DNA from 4 places in the Lysinibacillus sp. GbtcB16 genome. Region 4 is predicted to be linked to each of the others. Evidence: riboswitches for the same ligand, from Rfam matches in the RefSeq annotation. Region 4 holds a riboswitch; each other region holds the start of a gene.

Region 1 (4,118 bases), 260 kb from region 4:
CATGCTACAAACATATTTTGAAGCATTATGTTCCTATGAAACATTGATTACATTGCCTGTCCAAGGGTTTGGTTTAGATTTCGTACATGGCTATAAAGGGAATATGGAGTCACTTCGACAATTTGGTTTCCCTCAGGATAAAGTTTTAGCTATAGGTATTGTTAATGGTCGTGATATATGGCGTTCGAACCTAGCGGAGGCTAACGCCACGATTCAAGCTATTGAAAAGCTTAGCGATGCGAAGGAATTGTGGATTCAACCCTCAAGTAGCCTTCAGCATATACCAATATCAACTTCACTTGAAAAGAAGCTGGACCCTGTTCTCAAACAAGCACTGGCGTTTGCTGATGAAAAAATCGAAGAAATTATTGAGCTCACTAAATATAGAAAAAATCAAGACGGAACGCTACGTCATAATTTTTCAGCAAGTATGAAGGCCATTGAAGCCCTAAAAAATCATTCGATTCGTCAAAATAAAATGATCCAGCAAGCCGCTCAATCCGTATCAACGAAGGATTTTGAGCGACATAGTGATTTTAATCAACGTCAAAAAATACAGCAGCAGGCGTTAGGACTGCCACTATTCCCAACAACGACAATCGGCAGCTTTCCTCAATCTGATGAGGTGAAAAGAAATCGTAATGCTTGGCGAAAGAAGCAATTGTCGAATGAAGACTATGAAGCATTTATTGAACTGGAAACAAAGCGCTGGATTCACTTGCAGGAGGATCTTGATATGGATGTACTAGTTCATGGAGAATTTGAACGGACAGACATGGTCGAATATTTCGGTGAGAAATTGACGGGCTTTGCCTTTACTGAAAAAGCATGGGTTGTTTCGTATGGCTCTCGCTGTGTGAAGCCTCCGATTATTTATGGAGATGTTGCATGGTCTTCAGCCATTACCGTGAAAGAGTCTGCGTATGCCCAAAGCTTAACGAAGCGCTTTGTAAAAGGGATGCTGACGGGACCAGTGACCATTTTAAATTGGTCCTTTGTACGCGATGATATTTCTCGAAAAGATGTCGCTTATCAAATTGCATTAGCACTTCGCAAGGAAGTGGAAGCACTTGAAACGGCAGGCATCTCCATTATTCAAGTGGATGAACCAGCACTTCGAGAAGGGTTACCTCTTCGTAAAGAAGAATGGGGGACTTACTTAGACTGGGCGGTCAATGCCTTCAAGCTTGCTACATCGAGTGTTGAGGATGAAACACAAATTCATACACATATGTGTTACTGCGAATTTAACGATTTCATAGAACCCATTAGCGCGCTAGATGCAGATGTGATTTCCATTGAAACATCACGTAGCCATGGGGAGCTAATTTCTTCCCTCCAAGTAAATCCTTATACAAAAGGAATCGGATTAGGTGTTTACGATATTCATAGCCCACGTGTGCCGAGTGAAGGCGAAATGTTAGCCATTATGAGAGATAGTTTACAAGTTCTAGACAAACATCAATTTTGGGTTAATCCTGACTGTGGCTTAAAAACAAGGAAAGAGCCAGAAACAATCGCGGCTTTAGCTAATATGGTAGGCGCTACTAAAATATTACGTCAGGAAGTGAAGGAATCTATATCAAGATAACGAAAACGATGTAATAAAAGCAAAGATCAGGGTATCTACCTGGTCTTTTTGTATGGAGGTTTTATTATATTCAGAAAATAAAATTGACGTGAACATTTCAGCATGTTATGTTTATTACTAATTTCAAATATTGCATTACAAGTTTGAATGAACGTATTTTTCATTCAATTAAAAGGAAAATGGGTGTAAATCCCATGCTGTCCCGCAGCTGTAAATGAGGAGTTTTGTTTCGATTACCACTAAGTTCTATCTTGGGAAGGTGAAGCAAAATGATGATTCATAAGCCAGAATGCCTGCTTGTAAGAAGATTCATTGATGATCTACGAAAGATAGGGAGATGGATGGAAGCTTACGTATTTGTAGGTTTGTCTGTCCTTATTCTTGTGGAATAAGGTTTTTTTATGCCTTTTTCTATTCAATTTGTAGATATGAACAGGGAATAGAGATAGGAGACAAAAAATGAGATGGACAAAGTATTTACTGCCTTTCCTGCTTGTTTTGACCTTGAGCTTTCTTGCAGGTTGTACAAGCTCAGAAAAGGACAAAGGAAATTCAGCATCAACAGAACAAACAGATGAAAAAATGATTACGATTGGATGGCCATTAGATGTAGGGCCATTAAATCCACATACATATTTACCAAATCAGATGACTGCTCAAGCCATGGTTTATGAATCTTTAGTGGCGTATAACGATGATGGCACAATTACGCCAAAGCTAGCAGAAAGTTGGGACATCTCAGAGGATAAAACTGCCTATACGTTCCATTTACGCAAGGATGTTACCTACTCGGATGGGACTGCCTTTAATGCTGATAATGTGATTCGCAATTTTGATGCAGTATTAGCGAATCGTGACATGCATTCTTGGATGGGTATGGTCAATCATATTAAAGAGGTCGTCAAAGTAGATGATTCAACAATACGTTTGCAATTAGATGAACCGTATTACCCTGTGTTAAACGAATTAGCCTTTGTTAGACCATTCCGTTTTTTAGGGGATAATGGCTTCCCAGACGGCGATGCAACAAATGATTCCATCCAATCAGCTATTGGCACAGGTCCATGGGTATTAACCGACTATAAAAAAGATGAATATGCAGTATTTAGCCGTAACGAACAGTATTGGGGTGAAAAACCACTCGTAGATAAGATAAAGGTTAAGATCATTCCAGATTCGGAATCTCTTTCGTTAGCCTTTGAAAATGAAGAATTAGATGTCATTTATGGTCGAGGGATTATTAGCTTAGATAACTATACGTATTTAAGAGATAGTGGCAAATATAAAACCGCTACATCTGAGCCGTTGTCTACGAAAGCATTACTGTTCAATACACAGTCTGGGCCGTTAGCTGAGCTAAAGGTTCGACAAGCTATTCAATATGCTATCAATAAAGAACAAATGATAGACAGTATTACACATGGTACAGAAAAAGTGGCAAACACGCTATTCTGGGATGCAATTCCTTATGCCAATATTGATTTGGCGCCCATTATATATAATCCTGAAAAAGCGCAGAGATTGCTAGATGAAGCGGGCTGGACGCTACAGAAGGGTGAAAAAATTCGTTCGAAAAATGGCCAACCCCTTACATTAGATTTAATCTATATTGCTACTGATGCCATTCAAAAACCTATGGCGGAGTTAATGCAAGGCGAGCTAGCAAAAATAGGGGTACAGTTAAATATTGAAGGCGCAGATGTTATGGTCGGTCTGCAAAAATTAATGGATGATCAGGTTGATATTAACTTCTGGCGTACAAATGGACCGCCGACTGATCCACATAGCTTTGCAAATGAATCAGCTACACCAAATGCTAGTGGTGTATATGAAGCAAAATTAGGCTTACCAAATGCTCAAGAGATTGATACAAACATACATCAACTATTAGTTGGTACCGATGAAGAGGAACGTGTGCAGCTATATACGGATATTTTAACAATGTTCCACGATCAAGCATTATTCTATCCAATATCGTATGAAACGAATAATGTTATTTATCAACCATATATGAAGGATTTTGCACCACGTGCTTCTGAATATGACATTCCATATGCACAAATGGATAAAGAAAACTAAGTATGAAAGAGAGAGTGTGTCGAACCAGGACAACTCTCTTTTTATCATCGGATGAAATAGGAAGTGACGACATGTACGAATCGACTTGGATGTTTTGTGTAAAAAGAATTCTCACACTTCCATTTGTATTAGTAGGCGTATCTATTCTGACCTTTGTGTTTATTCGTTTCGTACCAGTAGAACCGGCAGAGGTCATCCTTCGACTCTCAAGAATTGCCCCAACACCAGAGGCTATACAAGCTTTACGAGAAGAATTAGGGACAGACAAGCCTTTTATCATGCAGTATCTGCTATGGGTAAAAGGCGTTTTACAGCTAGACTTTGGGACATCTTTTGTTAGTAAATTACCCGTGGCTCATGAGCTATTTGCTAAGCTACCCGCTACCATTGAATTAGCTATAGTAGCATTTATCCTAATTTTAACTTTTAGTATTCCATTAGGGGTTGT
Region 2 (4,118 bases), 800 kb from region 4:
AGGTACGGCGATTGGTGAAATTATTATCGAAGGAAAAAATGTAAAAGAAATTCGTAATTTACCTGCTGGAGCCACTATAACGTATACAAAAGGCGCTTCGGCTGAGGAAATTGAATTTAAGTAATAACTACTTGCAGTAAGAATGTTAGGCATATGTCAATCATTTAGGGACTTGTTAATTTAGACTGCATGGATCATATTTAGCCATTCCAAATACAATTGGAGTGGCTTTTACTTTTTTCATCAATAACTATTGAAAAATGGAGATTGGGCTCATCTCCATAAAGTAGATAAACGGAGTTACTTTTCTAAAGTGAATAGATGTACTTCAATTAACGGTGCTTAGACAGTATTTCAAACATTCAAACCAAAAATTTGACGAGAAAAAAATAAATAGATATTATAGATATGTTAAGTCCTTAATAGAGTGATTAGACCCAACCAGCTAAACTGTATCTTTTTTATTGAGATCAAGGACTAATATATAATGGGCTTAACAAATGGAACGAAAAAGATATCATACATATAATTAGCGGTGTCTTTTGCCTTAATTGTAGATATTAAAGGTCTTTAATATATTGTGATGTGGAGGGAAATAATGATGAATCAATATGATTGTATGATTATAGGTGGAGGCCCTGCTGGGTTAAGTGCTGCCTTAACATTAGGAAGAGCGCGCAGAAAGGTTGCACTAGTTGATAATGGAACAAATCGAAATCGTGTAACTCAGGAGTCACATGGTTTTTTAACAAGAGATGGGATAAAGCCACAAGAATTTAAGAATCTCGCAAGTAAAGATATAGAATCTTATCCTTCTATAACAATGATGGATCAAACCGTCAGAGAAATAATTAAAGATGATATAACTGGTTTATTTCTAGTCAATACTTCGGAAAATAAATCTTATATATCTGAAAAAATACTGTTAGCTACTGGAATACAAGAGGAATTTCCTCTCCCGCAAATCAGACAATATTATGGTAAAAGTTTATTTAGCTGTCCATATTGCGATGGTTGGGAGCTGCGAGACAAGCCATTGGCTATCATTGCAGAAAACGAGGAGCATATTAGTCATATGACGAAATTGGTTTTTAATTGGTCACAGGATTTAATCGTTTTTACGAATGGTCATCAACTTTCTGAGAAGGTTCAAAATGATTTTGAACAAAAGAAAATTAAGGTGTATACAAATACTATTAAAGATTTACATGGGGATGATGGTAACTTATCGAGTGTTGAATTAGAAACAGGTGAAAATATTTTAAGAGCTGGTGGATTTGTTGTGCCAAGTTTTTATCGTCCCAATAAATTTGCTAAACAGCTAAATTGTCAAGTTGATGAAAATGGAACAGTTATGACTGATGGTGCTGGACGTACAACTGCGGCTGGGATATATACTGCAGGTGAAACGGAAAAGGGTGGTCCCTCTTCTTTAATGATTGCAGCTGCGGAAGGTTTTAAGGCTGCTACAAGCATAAATATGGATATAACAATAGAAAGGTTTTAAATTTATGGTTAGCTGATGAGTCATATAAAATTCATCAGCTATTTTTAATAGGACTAATCAAGCTGGCGGAGAATGAACTTGAATATGTTATACTATAAATAAATATAGAATAACTAGAAAAGGTACATATTCATTGTAAATTAGTTGAAAAGGGTAGAACGATTGGTTTCCTCGCGCCTGTAGGTTGAGCACATTTTAGTAGTCGTCGTTATGTTATGACGAAACGAAAATGTGTCATCATCGCAAGAGAGGGGTCCTACTTTAGACTAGTACAATAAAAAAATTTACGAAGATAGGATGTATGGAGTAGGATGCGAGATTTACATCATACTCATAGTTTTACACATAATTGCATCTTTACTGTAAAGGAAAGATGCCTTTTTTATGTATAAAATTACTAGGGTGGCTACGTTTTTAGGTAAATAAGCGACTATTATTTTACTTCTTATTTTTTAATAAAATAATGCTATTGCATTCGTGCTTATATGATTATATTTTAGTTCGTTCTTACAAGGATATGTCAGAAAATATGAATAGTCTCAAATTGATGAACTTTTATTTCTCGATTTACTTTTTATATAAAGGATGGTACACTTAAAATTATCGAAAAACAATATATTGTGTTCGTTTTGTGTAGGTACTACTATATGTAGTTTAATAGGGAAGTTCGGTACTATTCCGACGCTGTCCCCGCAACTGTTAAGCTGACGATGATTATAACCACTGTGCATTCGCATGGGAAGGAAATCAGAGATTGAAGCAAAGCCAGGAGACCTGCCTATATAAAACAAATTTATCATTTCTTCGGGGATTAAGAGATGGGAACGTCAGTATTTTTAGTATGTTAACGTTTCCATTTAAGCTATCTCTCTAGAAGAGGTAGCTTTTTTATTTTATGAAAAGAGGGATTACTATGAAACTTTATACGAAAACAATCTGTCCAAAATGTCTATGGGTAAAATCCGAATTACAACGAGCAGGACTTGAAGCAGAAATTGTTAATATTGATCATGATGAACAAGCGAAACAAACAATTATAGATGCAGGTTTTTTAAGTGTGCCTGTTTTAGAGGTGGATGAAACATTTATAGGTGATGTTCAGGAAATTGTTTCTCGTATTGAGATGATCACACTATGATCGTTTACGCTAGTCGTACAGGAAATGTCCGTAATGTAGTTTCTAAATTAAGGGCAGAATCTATTGAACTCTCTGAGGAATTAAGCTTGAATAAGCCTTATCTTTTAATTACATATACAGATGGATTAGGTGACATTCCAGCAAAAGTCCAACGTTTTTTAGAAAAAAATAGAGATTTTTGTAAAGGAGTAGTTGCTAGTGGCAATAGTAACTTCGGACATCATGTATTTGGTGGTGCTGGGGAGAAAATTGCTACTACCTATCATGTACCCTTAGTGAGGAAATTAGATTTGCGTGGCAATCAAACAGATTATGAAGCAATACAAACGTTTTATGAAACGAGGGTAATGGGATGAAAACTTATTTAAAGCTTAATAATGACGTACTGAATCGTTATAGTACAACGGGGCTACTAGAGTTAGAAAAGGACCGTGAGGCTACTCGCCGCTACTTTTTAGAATATGTCAACGTACGTTTACGTTATTTTATAGATATAGAGGAAAAAATCCGCTATTTAGTGGATGAGGGATACTACGAAAAAGATTTTATAGACATGTACGAGATGGATTTTATAAAGAAGCTGTACAAAAAAGCATATGATTATAATTTCCGCTTCCCGTCATTTATGAGTGCAAGCAAATTTTATGACAGCTATGCTATGAAAAGTCGTGATGGTGAAGAAATCTTAGAAAAATATGAGGACCGTATTGTCATTATTGCTTTGTACTTAGCACAAGGGAACACAGTGCTAGCAAAACGTTCTGTTGAAGCAATGATGGAAGCCTATCAGCCTGCAACACCTACTGCATTAAATAGTGGGAAAAAAGCCCGTGGTGAATTAGTAAGCTGCTTTAAATTATCAATGGATGACTCTATGAATAGTATTGCTGAAAATATTGGCTATTGTTTAGAGCTTTCACGCCTAGGCGGAGGGGTCGGGGTCAACTTAACGGATTTACGTCCTTTAGGTGATCCAATTAAAGAAATACTAAATCGTGCAAGTGGTGTTATCCCAGTTGCAAAATTATTAGAAAACTCATTTAGTTATTCTAATCAGCTCGGTCAACGAAATGGCTCAGGAGTTGTCTATCTAAATATTTTCCATGCAGATATAGAGAATTTCATTTCATCAAAAAAACCAAATGCTGATGATAAAATTCGCCTCGCAACACTATCAACAGGAATTATTATTCCAAGTATTTTCTTCGATCTGATGAAACGTGATAAAGATATAGTGTTATTTAGTCCATATGATATTTTTAAAGTATATGGTAAACGAATGTCGGAAATTTCAATTTCAGAAATGTACTATGAACTACTTGATAATCCTAAAATCCGTAAAATTAAACGTTTGAATGCGCGTAGACTCTATACTGAGGTGAAAAAAGCTCAATTTGAATCAGGTTATCCTTTTGAAATTTTTGATGATAATGTCAATGAAGTACATCCACTAAAAAATATCGGTCGTGTAAA
Region 3 (4,118 bases), on a different contig from region 4:
CTTGTGAAAAACTCCCTACAGGTACTGTCTACGCAATTTTCGCTGGAGCAGGTGCAATCGGTACGACATTAATGGATATTTTTATTTTCAATGGTGATTTTAATGCGATTAAAGGGATATTCATGGTTATTTTAGTATTGGGCGTTATTGGCCTAAAATTGGCGGATAATCCATCGAAGGGTCCTAGTACGACAAAAGGAGTGGATGCATAATGGGCTGGATATTCGTTATATTAGCAGCAGTGGCGGAAATAGTCGGTGTCATTGGATTACGCTTTTATAGTCAACATAAAACCGTACGAAATTTATTATTATACGTCGGAGGCTTTGGTTTATCTTTTGCACTTTTATATGCCTCCTTCAGCTATTTACAACTAAGCATCGCCTATGTTGTTTGGGTTGGTATTGGAACTGTAGGTGCCGTGCTGGTCAATATTATGTTCTTTGGGGAATCTAAAAACTTTGCACGAATCATCAGCATCATTGCAATTATCATTGGAGTTGCAGGTTTAAAAGCGGTATCTTAATAGTAGATGACAAAGGGCGCCCTCTTAGATGAAATGGCGCCCTTTTTTATTAGATGGTGTTGAATGATCGTGGCAAACTAAATAAGGTTGCTCCCTCTTGCAAATTGTTCAGGGACGTATGTAAGATACGGCTTACCCGTCAGTGAATGTGTTTGAATATCAGCAAATACTCCAAATACTTCTCGCAACAATGATGGTGTAAGTACTTCTTCTGGTGTACCATGGCAAACAATGCGTCCGCGCTGTAAAACATAAATTTGGTCACAGTACATGGCGGCGATATTCAAGTCATGGAGAGCGGCTACTACTGTTAGATGCAAAGTTTGAATTAAATCCATCAGTTGAAGTTGATGTTGAATATCTAAATGATTTGTTGGTTCATCTAATATAAGTATCTGTGCTTGCTGAGCGAGTGCTCTTGCCACCATAACACGCTTCTTCTCCCCACCGGAAAGTGAGCTAAAGCTTCGTTTCGCTAGGTGCAATATGCCCGTTTGCTTCAAAGCATCTTTTACAATTTGAAAATCTTGCTCCTGATCAAGCTCTAATAGCTTTTTATGTGGAGTCCTTCCCATACTGACTAAATCATGAACAGTAAAGTCAAATAATACGGGTGTTTCTTGACTAACAACGGCTAAATTTTTAGCAATGGATTTACTAGATTGCTTTAAAATATCTTGTTCATTTAACAAGACTGTCCCACTTTCAGGCTTTAGGAGACGATACATATTTTTAAGCAATGTCGACTTCCCACTACCATTGGGGCCAATTAACCCGACAAATTGCTTTTCCTTTATTTTTACACTTACCTCATGAAGTATTCGCTGATCGTAAATGGAGAATGATACTTGTTTTGCTTCTAATGTCATGGAAGTTAATCTCCTTCACCGAAAGAATAATTATTACGACGGAGTAACCAAATGAAAAACGGTCCCCCACAAAAGGCTGTAATAATACCAATTGGCATTTCCTGTGGAGCAATAATAATTCGAGCTAATGCATCTGCCCAAACTAAGAAAATCCCTCCTAATAAAGCACTGACCGGTATTACATATTTATAGTTAGAACCGACAATTAATCGTACTATATGCGGAATAATTAATCCCACAAATCCGATAGAACCGCTCACTGCTACAAGTACCCCCGTTAAAAGTGAGACAAGTAAAATGAGCTGTATGCGAAATTGTTGAAGATTCACCCCTAATGTTACTGCTGCCTCTTCCCCAAGTAATAGCAAATTTAAATTTCGATAGAATAGCCATAAAAGCCCAAACACAATGAAAAAGATGGAGGCTGGAATAATAATATTATTCCATTTTGCTCCCGCTAAGCTGCCTAACATCCAAAACATAACAGCCTTTAAAGCACCCTCTTGCTTTGACATCATTAATATAAAATTAGAAATGGCCGTTAATATAAAGGAAACTGCCATCCCTGCCAATAGCAAGCGAAAAATCGAGACACGGCCACCTACGCGCGATAAGAAAAACACTAAACCAATTGCGAGCAAAGACCCTATAAAGGCTGATACAGAAAGTGCGTAGATACCTAAAAATGAAAAAGCACCTAAAATAATTACTGAAGTTGCTCCAACTGCTGCTCCTGAAGAAATTCCTAAAATATATGGATCCGCAATGGAATTTCGTACAAGTGCCTGAATCGCTGCCCCTGCAATGGCTAAACCCGCTCCTACAATAGCGGCAAGGATAACGCGAGGTACTCTTATTTGCCAAATAATAATTTCCTGTGAGCGACTCCAATCTTGCTCTATAGTGTGTTGTATAAATGGTAATTTCGAAAGAATTACTTTCCATACATATAATGGCGTCACCGAAACAGATCCAACCATTACAGCAAATGTCATGGATACAATTAATACGAAAAGAAGCACTAAAGAAAATAACATAAATTTTTTATTCATTCATTAAACTCCTACTAAGATGATGAATGAAGCAATTAAATATACGTTCGCATAATGTAGGTCAGATGATCTTACTTCAGTTGACACTCAATAAAAAAAGGGCATTTCATGCAAAAATACGCACAAAAATACCCTCGAATAAACAAAGTCAGAAAATCCAGCTATTGTCCGTAATTGCTTGCATCCTCGTGGGCATTACAGGTATTACTTATTGGCAGGTCTCCTGACTTCGATTCATCATCCTATAAATAGCCTTCCCATTTTTAACAGTGGCAAATAAACATGATAGGACTCCTCGTTACAGTTGCGGGACAGCGTCGGACTTCCACCGACTTCCCTTTTAAGCGACATTGTTTAAAATGTCACACCAATAGTATGTAAAGTTAAAAAATTATGACGATTCTATCATACAGTTTTATAGATAGTTAGTCTACAAGGAATTTCCAACACGATTGAGTTAACCAATACTTATAATAAAGTTGACACATTTGTTTTTGTTTTTTACACTAACGATAAATACTTTGAAATTAGAGGTGAGGTCATGTCAACAGTATCCGAACAAAGCCATCCAAAATTAAAGACTGTAGATATTGCATATATTGGATTATTTTCTACCCTCTTGATGATCGGTGCCAATATAACTTCCTTTGTGCCCTTTATGACAGTGGGAGGAGTGCCGATTACTCTACAAACCTTTTTTGCCATTTTAGCTGGACTTATTTTGGGTAGTAGGAGGGGAGCGCTTGCCTGCACTGTCTATATGTGTATTGGATTAGCAGGAGCACCTGTCTTTGCTCGCTTTGGTGGAGGGTTCAGTCAACTATTAAGTCCTACATTTGGATTCATTATCACCTTTATTTTAGCAGCATATGTTGCCGGTTTAATGGTAGAGCGAAGTGGTACAAAGAAAAGCTTTATGCTAGCTGCATTCATCGCAACTGCTATCAATTATTTAGTAGGTACAAACTGGATGTTTATTGCGTATAAACTATGGGCCAGTGCGCCAGAGGATTTTTCCTATGGATTAGTATGGCTCTGGATGATTCCCCCACTCCCAAAAGATATTATTTTAGCTATTTTCGCTGGTATGTTAGCGTACCGACTACAAAAAACATTGAAAATCATGCCCATTCAATAACGCTTCCATCCACTTCTTTAGTCAATAGACTAAAGAAGTTTTTTGTAATAATGAATGTCCATCTTTTCTGCATATTTGTTTGTTACAGTAAGGGCAAATAGAAAGGAGGATCTCATATGATATTCAAGCGAAGATGGTCAGGTGGACTATTATCAGCAGTTGCTTTACTTACTTTATCCGCTTGCTCTGAAGATAAAACGGAGCCTTCATCAACTTCAGACTATACTCCTGAGACTGAGCAACAAACAGAAATGGATCACTCCACAATGAACCATTCTAGCTCAGCAGAAGTACCGGCTACATTAAGAAAAGCTGAAGATCCAGCATTTCCGGTTGGAAGTACCGCTATGATGACAGATGGGCATATGGAGGGTATGAAGGGTGCCGAAGCGACAATTGTTGGTGCCTATAAAACTACAGCCTATATCATTTCTTATGATCCAACATCAGGTGGCAAACGTGTAGAGAATCATAAATGGATTATCCATGAAGAATTAATGGATATAGGGGAAGCACCACTATCCCCTGGTACA
Region 4 (4,118 bases):
ACCGTCCAATGCCTGATAGAGTTGTTCTGTTTGAGGCACTGCCTCCATTTTTTCACCATCACAAAAATCACATGCCTTCATGGCAATATGAGGTCCTGAGGAAGCAACAAACAGTCCTGCCTCCTGTAAGGCATGGGTCGCTTCTGTCAGTTCGCTAGTGGGGATCGATAATAATATGCTGTAGGAGGCCGAATATTTAATGGCCCCCTTCTCTCCTACAATTTCAGCTATTTTTTGAAATTGGGCAGGCGTATAATGCTTATTAATAATGCCAGGGCTTACCGCTAATCGTGAATAATCACCTTGCTGATTTAGAGTTTCAAACGTTTTATCTGGTATGTTTTGACGAAATGCATTCATTGTTATCGCTCCTTAAGAAAAAGGAGCTAGCAAAGCGCTAGCTCGAATGTTTTTAAAAGTTGGCAGGGTAGAAGCCCTTGGCTAAAATTTGAATAGCCGCTGCAGCACGTACTCCTTCAGATGCTGCTGAAAGTGGAAGAATGACAAAGCGATCATTTTTGACTGCTTCCATTTCCTTCAACGCTGGATCATTTTTTAAGAATTTTATCTTTTGTTCAGCAGTTGTTTCACCATAATCAATGACAACCACCACCTCTGGATTGCGATCTACTGCATCTTCCTTGGATACCGTTGTCCATCCTGACTCCACATCTCCAAAGATATTTTGACCGCCAGCGATTGTTACTAGCTCATTCATAAAATTTTGACCAGCCGTGAATACATCTTTATCACCACTGTCAAAGACTAGCACACGTAAATTTTCACTGTCTTTTGGTAATTTCGCTTGAATTTCTTCGACATCTTTTGTCATCTGTTCAATTAATGCTTCACCGCGATCTTCCACGCGGAATATTTCCGCGATATGACGAATATCCGCGAAAATATCCTCTAATGTTGGCTTTGTCATATTGGAAGCCGTATGTAAATACGTATGAATTCCTAATTCTTCAAGCTCCTCTGGTGTTCCAACACCTTTCTCACCAAAGCCACTTTTCCAGCCTGCATACAAGAAATCTGCCTCGGCATCAATGACTTGCTCCTTTGTTGGATATTGATCTGAAAGAACTGGAACTTTATCGTAGGCTGCTTGAAGTGGCTCGTAGATTTTATCATCTAAATAAGCTGTCCCTACCATGGAATCCTCTAAGCCTAATGCAAGCATAATTTCTGTTACATGCTGATTTAGGCTAATGGCCTTTTTAGGTGCTTCCTTATAGGTTTGGGTAGTTTCATTATTTTCAATGATGACCTCAGATGCTGTCGCCTCAGACGGTTCAACTTTTTCAGTTTGTGTTGCTGATTCAGGCTTGTCCTTTGCGCCACACGCTCCTAGTACAGCGATTAAGGCGATGACCATGACTAGCCAAATACTTCTCCATTTTTTCATGTCCTATTCTCCTTTGTTGTCATAAATATAGAAAGAAATCAGAGACTTCTTTGCTACTAGGATAATTGGAAGGGCATAAAAAAACCCTCTTGTCGCCAAGAGAGTTGCATAGTGAAAAAACGGTATTAGTACCTTTATCACTATCCCCATCCTCGTGGTTCTTAGTTAACATACATATATTGGCAGGTATCCTGGCTTAGGTTCATCATCTATACGCCTTCCCATAGTTAAACTACAGTGGCATGCTGTATAGACTCCCCATTTACAGTTGCGGGACAGCATCGGAATTACACCGATTTCCCTTTTAAGCAAATGACTAAGGCCATTTGCACCAATATGTTCTATTTATGCTATTGATAGACTAGCAGTTCATGCGTTAATTCTAAATCAGTAATAGAATGCAAAAAATATAATCATCATTATATTAGCACTATTTCGACAAAAAGACGAATCATTTTACAAGAAATAGTTGTGCTAGTATTCTGATACAATGAGAAGATAGCTACCTATAGAAACGAGGATATATTATGTACAAGACGATTGGGGTTCTTGCTCATGTTGATGCAGGAAAAACAACCTTTTCTGAGCAAGTGCTTTTTCATACAAATAGTATTCAAGCGCGGGGACGTGTCGATCATCAGGATGCCTATTTAGATAATCATGAGCTTGAGCGCAAAAGGGGCATTACAATATTTGCCGAGCAGGGACGCATGACTATTGGCGACGATACATATACGTTGATTGATACACCAGGACATGTCGATTTCTCTCCAGAGATGGAGCGTGCCATCCGTGTCATGGATTATGCCATCATTATTATTAGTGCAGTAGAAGGTATTCAAGGTCATACTGAAACGGTATGGCAGCTTTTACGAAACAATCATGTCCCTACATTCTTTTTTATTAATAAAATAGATCGTGACGGAGCAGATGTAAGGGCTGTGATGACCCAGCTCCATAAAGATTTCTCGGAACATGTATTATTCGTCGATGAACCACTTCAGGAGAATTATGTTTCCAGCACAATCATGGAATGGCTGGCGGAGCGTGATGAAAAGCTCCTGGATGCCTTTTTGAATGAAACTTTGGAGCATGGTCTGTGTATGAAGCAGCTACAATCGATGATTAAAAATGAATCCGCCTTCCCCTGCTTTACTGGTTCGGCATTAAAAGATGAAGGCATTCAAGAATTGATTGCTCAACTTCCACTCATAACGGGTACTCACTTCGCGCCGGAAGCACCGTTTCAAGGAGAAGTCTTTAAAATACGACATGATGGCCATCAGCGTCTAACATTCATCAAGGCTTTAACAGGAAAATTACATGTTCGAGATGAATTTACGTTTGGAGACCTTACAGAGAAAGTAACAGAAATTCGTCTTTATAACGGCAGTCGATTTGAAACTGTTCAGCATGTTGAGGCCGGTGAAATCTTTGCTGTTAAAGGACTCAGCCAGGCAAACATTGGCGACCGCATTGGCAGTAACACGCTATCACAGCCCTATGAGCTTGTCCCTACATTACAGGCAAAAGTTCAATACGAGGGTGAGCAACATATTAAAGAAGTATTAAAGATTTTCCGTCTACTAGAGGCCGAGGAGCCATCATTGCGTGTCGTATGGCAGGAAAAGTTTCAGGAAATCCATGTGCATATAATGGGTGTCATTCAGTTAGAGGTCCTGATTGAAGTATTATTGAAGCGCTTTACACTAAACATCACTTTTGGGGAGCCGCAAATATTATATATGGAAACAATTGCGACAACCGTTACAGGCTACGGACATTTTGAACCACTTAAGCATTATGCAGAAATTCATTTATTAATGGAGCCAAATGAACGTGGGACAGGCATTACCTTTAGCAATACCTGTCATGCAGATGATTTATCAGTGGGCAACCAACGTTTGGTAGAAAAGCACTTGTTTGAACGTGATCATCACGGCTTACTCACAGGCTACGCAGTAACAGATATTCATTTTACGCTCTTAACGGGACGTGGACATAATGAACATACGTCTGGCGGTGATTTCCGAGAAGCCACTTTCCGAGCACTGCGCCAAGGACTGGAACAAGCACAGAACGTCCTGCTTGAGCCCTATTATCGCTTTAAAATGAAGGCTTCCAATGACTTTATTGGCCGTATGATGACCGACATTCAACAGGCTGCTGGCACCTTCGACGACCCTGTACTCACTGAAACAGACGTTGTATTAACAGGACGTGCACCAGTAGCGACCTTCATGAGCTATAGCACGATTTTTGCCGCCTATACAAATGGGAAAGGTGCGCTTACCCTCCAATTTGATGGCTATGATGTGTGTCATAATACAGAAGAAGTAATAACTCAAATAGGCTATGATAAAAATGCCGACCCTGAATACAGTTCTTCCAGCATTTTTTGTGCAAAAGGTAAAGGCTATTCTGTCCCTTGGCAAGAGGCGCAAGCAGCCATGCATTGTCAGAGTTAAGTTCATGTACTAGCATGGCAAATCTATTGAACTAGTACTTCAGATGAAGATAGAATATCTATACAAATAATAAAGCAAGCCCTCCATGAAGCGGAGGGCTTGCTTTTAAATGGCACCAACAGCTTTCTTTGAAGGCTTGTGCACCGGATAGGCAGGTTCAACCACCACGTAACCTTGTGTATTCGTGAAGTCGATAACTACTTTTCCAGGCTGGCTTTTTAATATTTGTAGTTGATCAATTA

Evidence for each region. Region 4 has a riboswitch for cobalamin ahead of KVT27_RS07715 (ABC transporter substrate-binding protein). Riboswitches for the same ligand answer to the same signal wherever they lie in the genome.
Region 1: linked by a shared signal. The riboswitch ahead of nikA (nickel ABC transporter substrate-binding protein) and the one ahead of KVT27_RS07715 (ABC transporter substrate-binding protein) in region 4 are both predicted to bind cobalamin.
Region 2: linked by a shared signal. The riboswitch ahead of KVT27_RS03580 (glutaredoxin family protein) and the one ahead of KVT27_RS07715 (ABC transporter substrate-binding protein) in region 4 are both predicted to bind cobalamin.
Region 3: linked by a shared signal. The riboswitch ahead of KVT27_RS20235 (FecCD family ABC transporter permease) and the one ahead of KVT27_RS07715 (ABC transporter substrate-binding protein) in region 4 are both predicted to bind cobalamin.

The regions. Positions count from the first base shown of each region.
Region 1 is NZ_JAGXJV010000001.1:1,792,660-1,796,777, reverse strand. Features, by position in the region: gene metE (5-methyltetrahydropteroyltriglutamate--homocysteine S-methyltransferase) at 1-1,591, shown strand, start outside; cobalamin riboswitch at 1,714-1,906, shown strand; gene nikA (nickel ABC transporter substrate-binding protein) at 2,051-3,670, shown strand; gene nikB (nickel ABC transporter permease) at 3,742-4,118, shown strand, end outside.
Region 2 is NZ_JAGXJV010000001.1:729,639-733,756, forward strand. Features, by position in the region: gene KVT27_RS03570 (chitobiase/beta-hexosaminidase C-terminal domain-containing protein) at 1-124, shown strand, start outside; gene KVT27_RS03575 (NAD(P)/FAD-dependent oxidoreductase) at 602-1,507, shown strand; cobalamin riboswitch at 2,126-2,303, shown strand; gene KVT27_RS03580 (glutaredoxin family protein) at 2,421-2,645, shown strand; gene nrdI (class Ib ribonucleoside-diphosphate reductase assembly flavoprotein NrdI) at 2,642-3,001, shown strand; gene nrdE (class 1b ribonucleoside-diphosphate reductase subunit alpha) at 2,998-4,118, shown strand, end outside.
Region 3 is NZ_JAGXJV010000009.1:45,505-49,622, forward strand. Features, by position in the region: gene KVT27_RS20220 (DMT family transporter) at 1-212, shown strand, start outside; gene KVT27_RS20225 (DMT family transporter) at 212-526, shown strand; gene KVT27_RS20230 (ABC transporter ATP-binding protein) at 604-1,395, opposite strand; gene KVT27_RS20235 (FecCD family ABC transporter permease) at 1,401-2,447, opposite strand; cobalamin riboswitch at 2,644-2,834, opposite strand; gene KVT27_RS20240 (biotin transporter BioY) at 2,989-3,585, shown strand; gene KVT27_RS20245 (YdhK family protein) at 3,702-4,118, shown strand, end outside.
Region 4 is NZ_JAGXJV010000001.1:1,533,882-1,537,999, reverse strand. Features, by position in the region: gene KVT27_RS07720 (precorrin-3B methylase) at 1-360, opposite strand, end outside; gene KVT27_RS07715 (ABC transporter substrate-binding protein) at 413-1,408, opposite strand; cobalamin riboswitch at 1,573-1,759, opposite strand; gene KVT27_RS07710 (elongation factor G) at 1,936-3,876, shown strand; gene KVT27_RS07705 (hypothetical protein) at 3,982-4,118, opposite strand, start outside.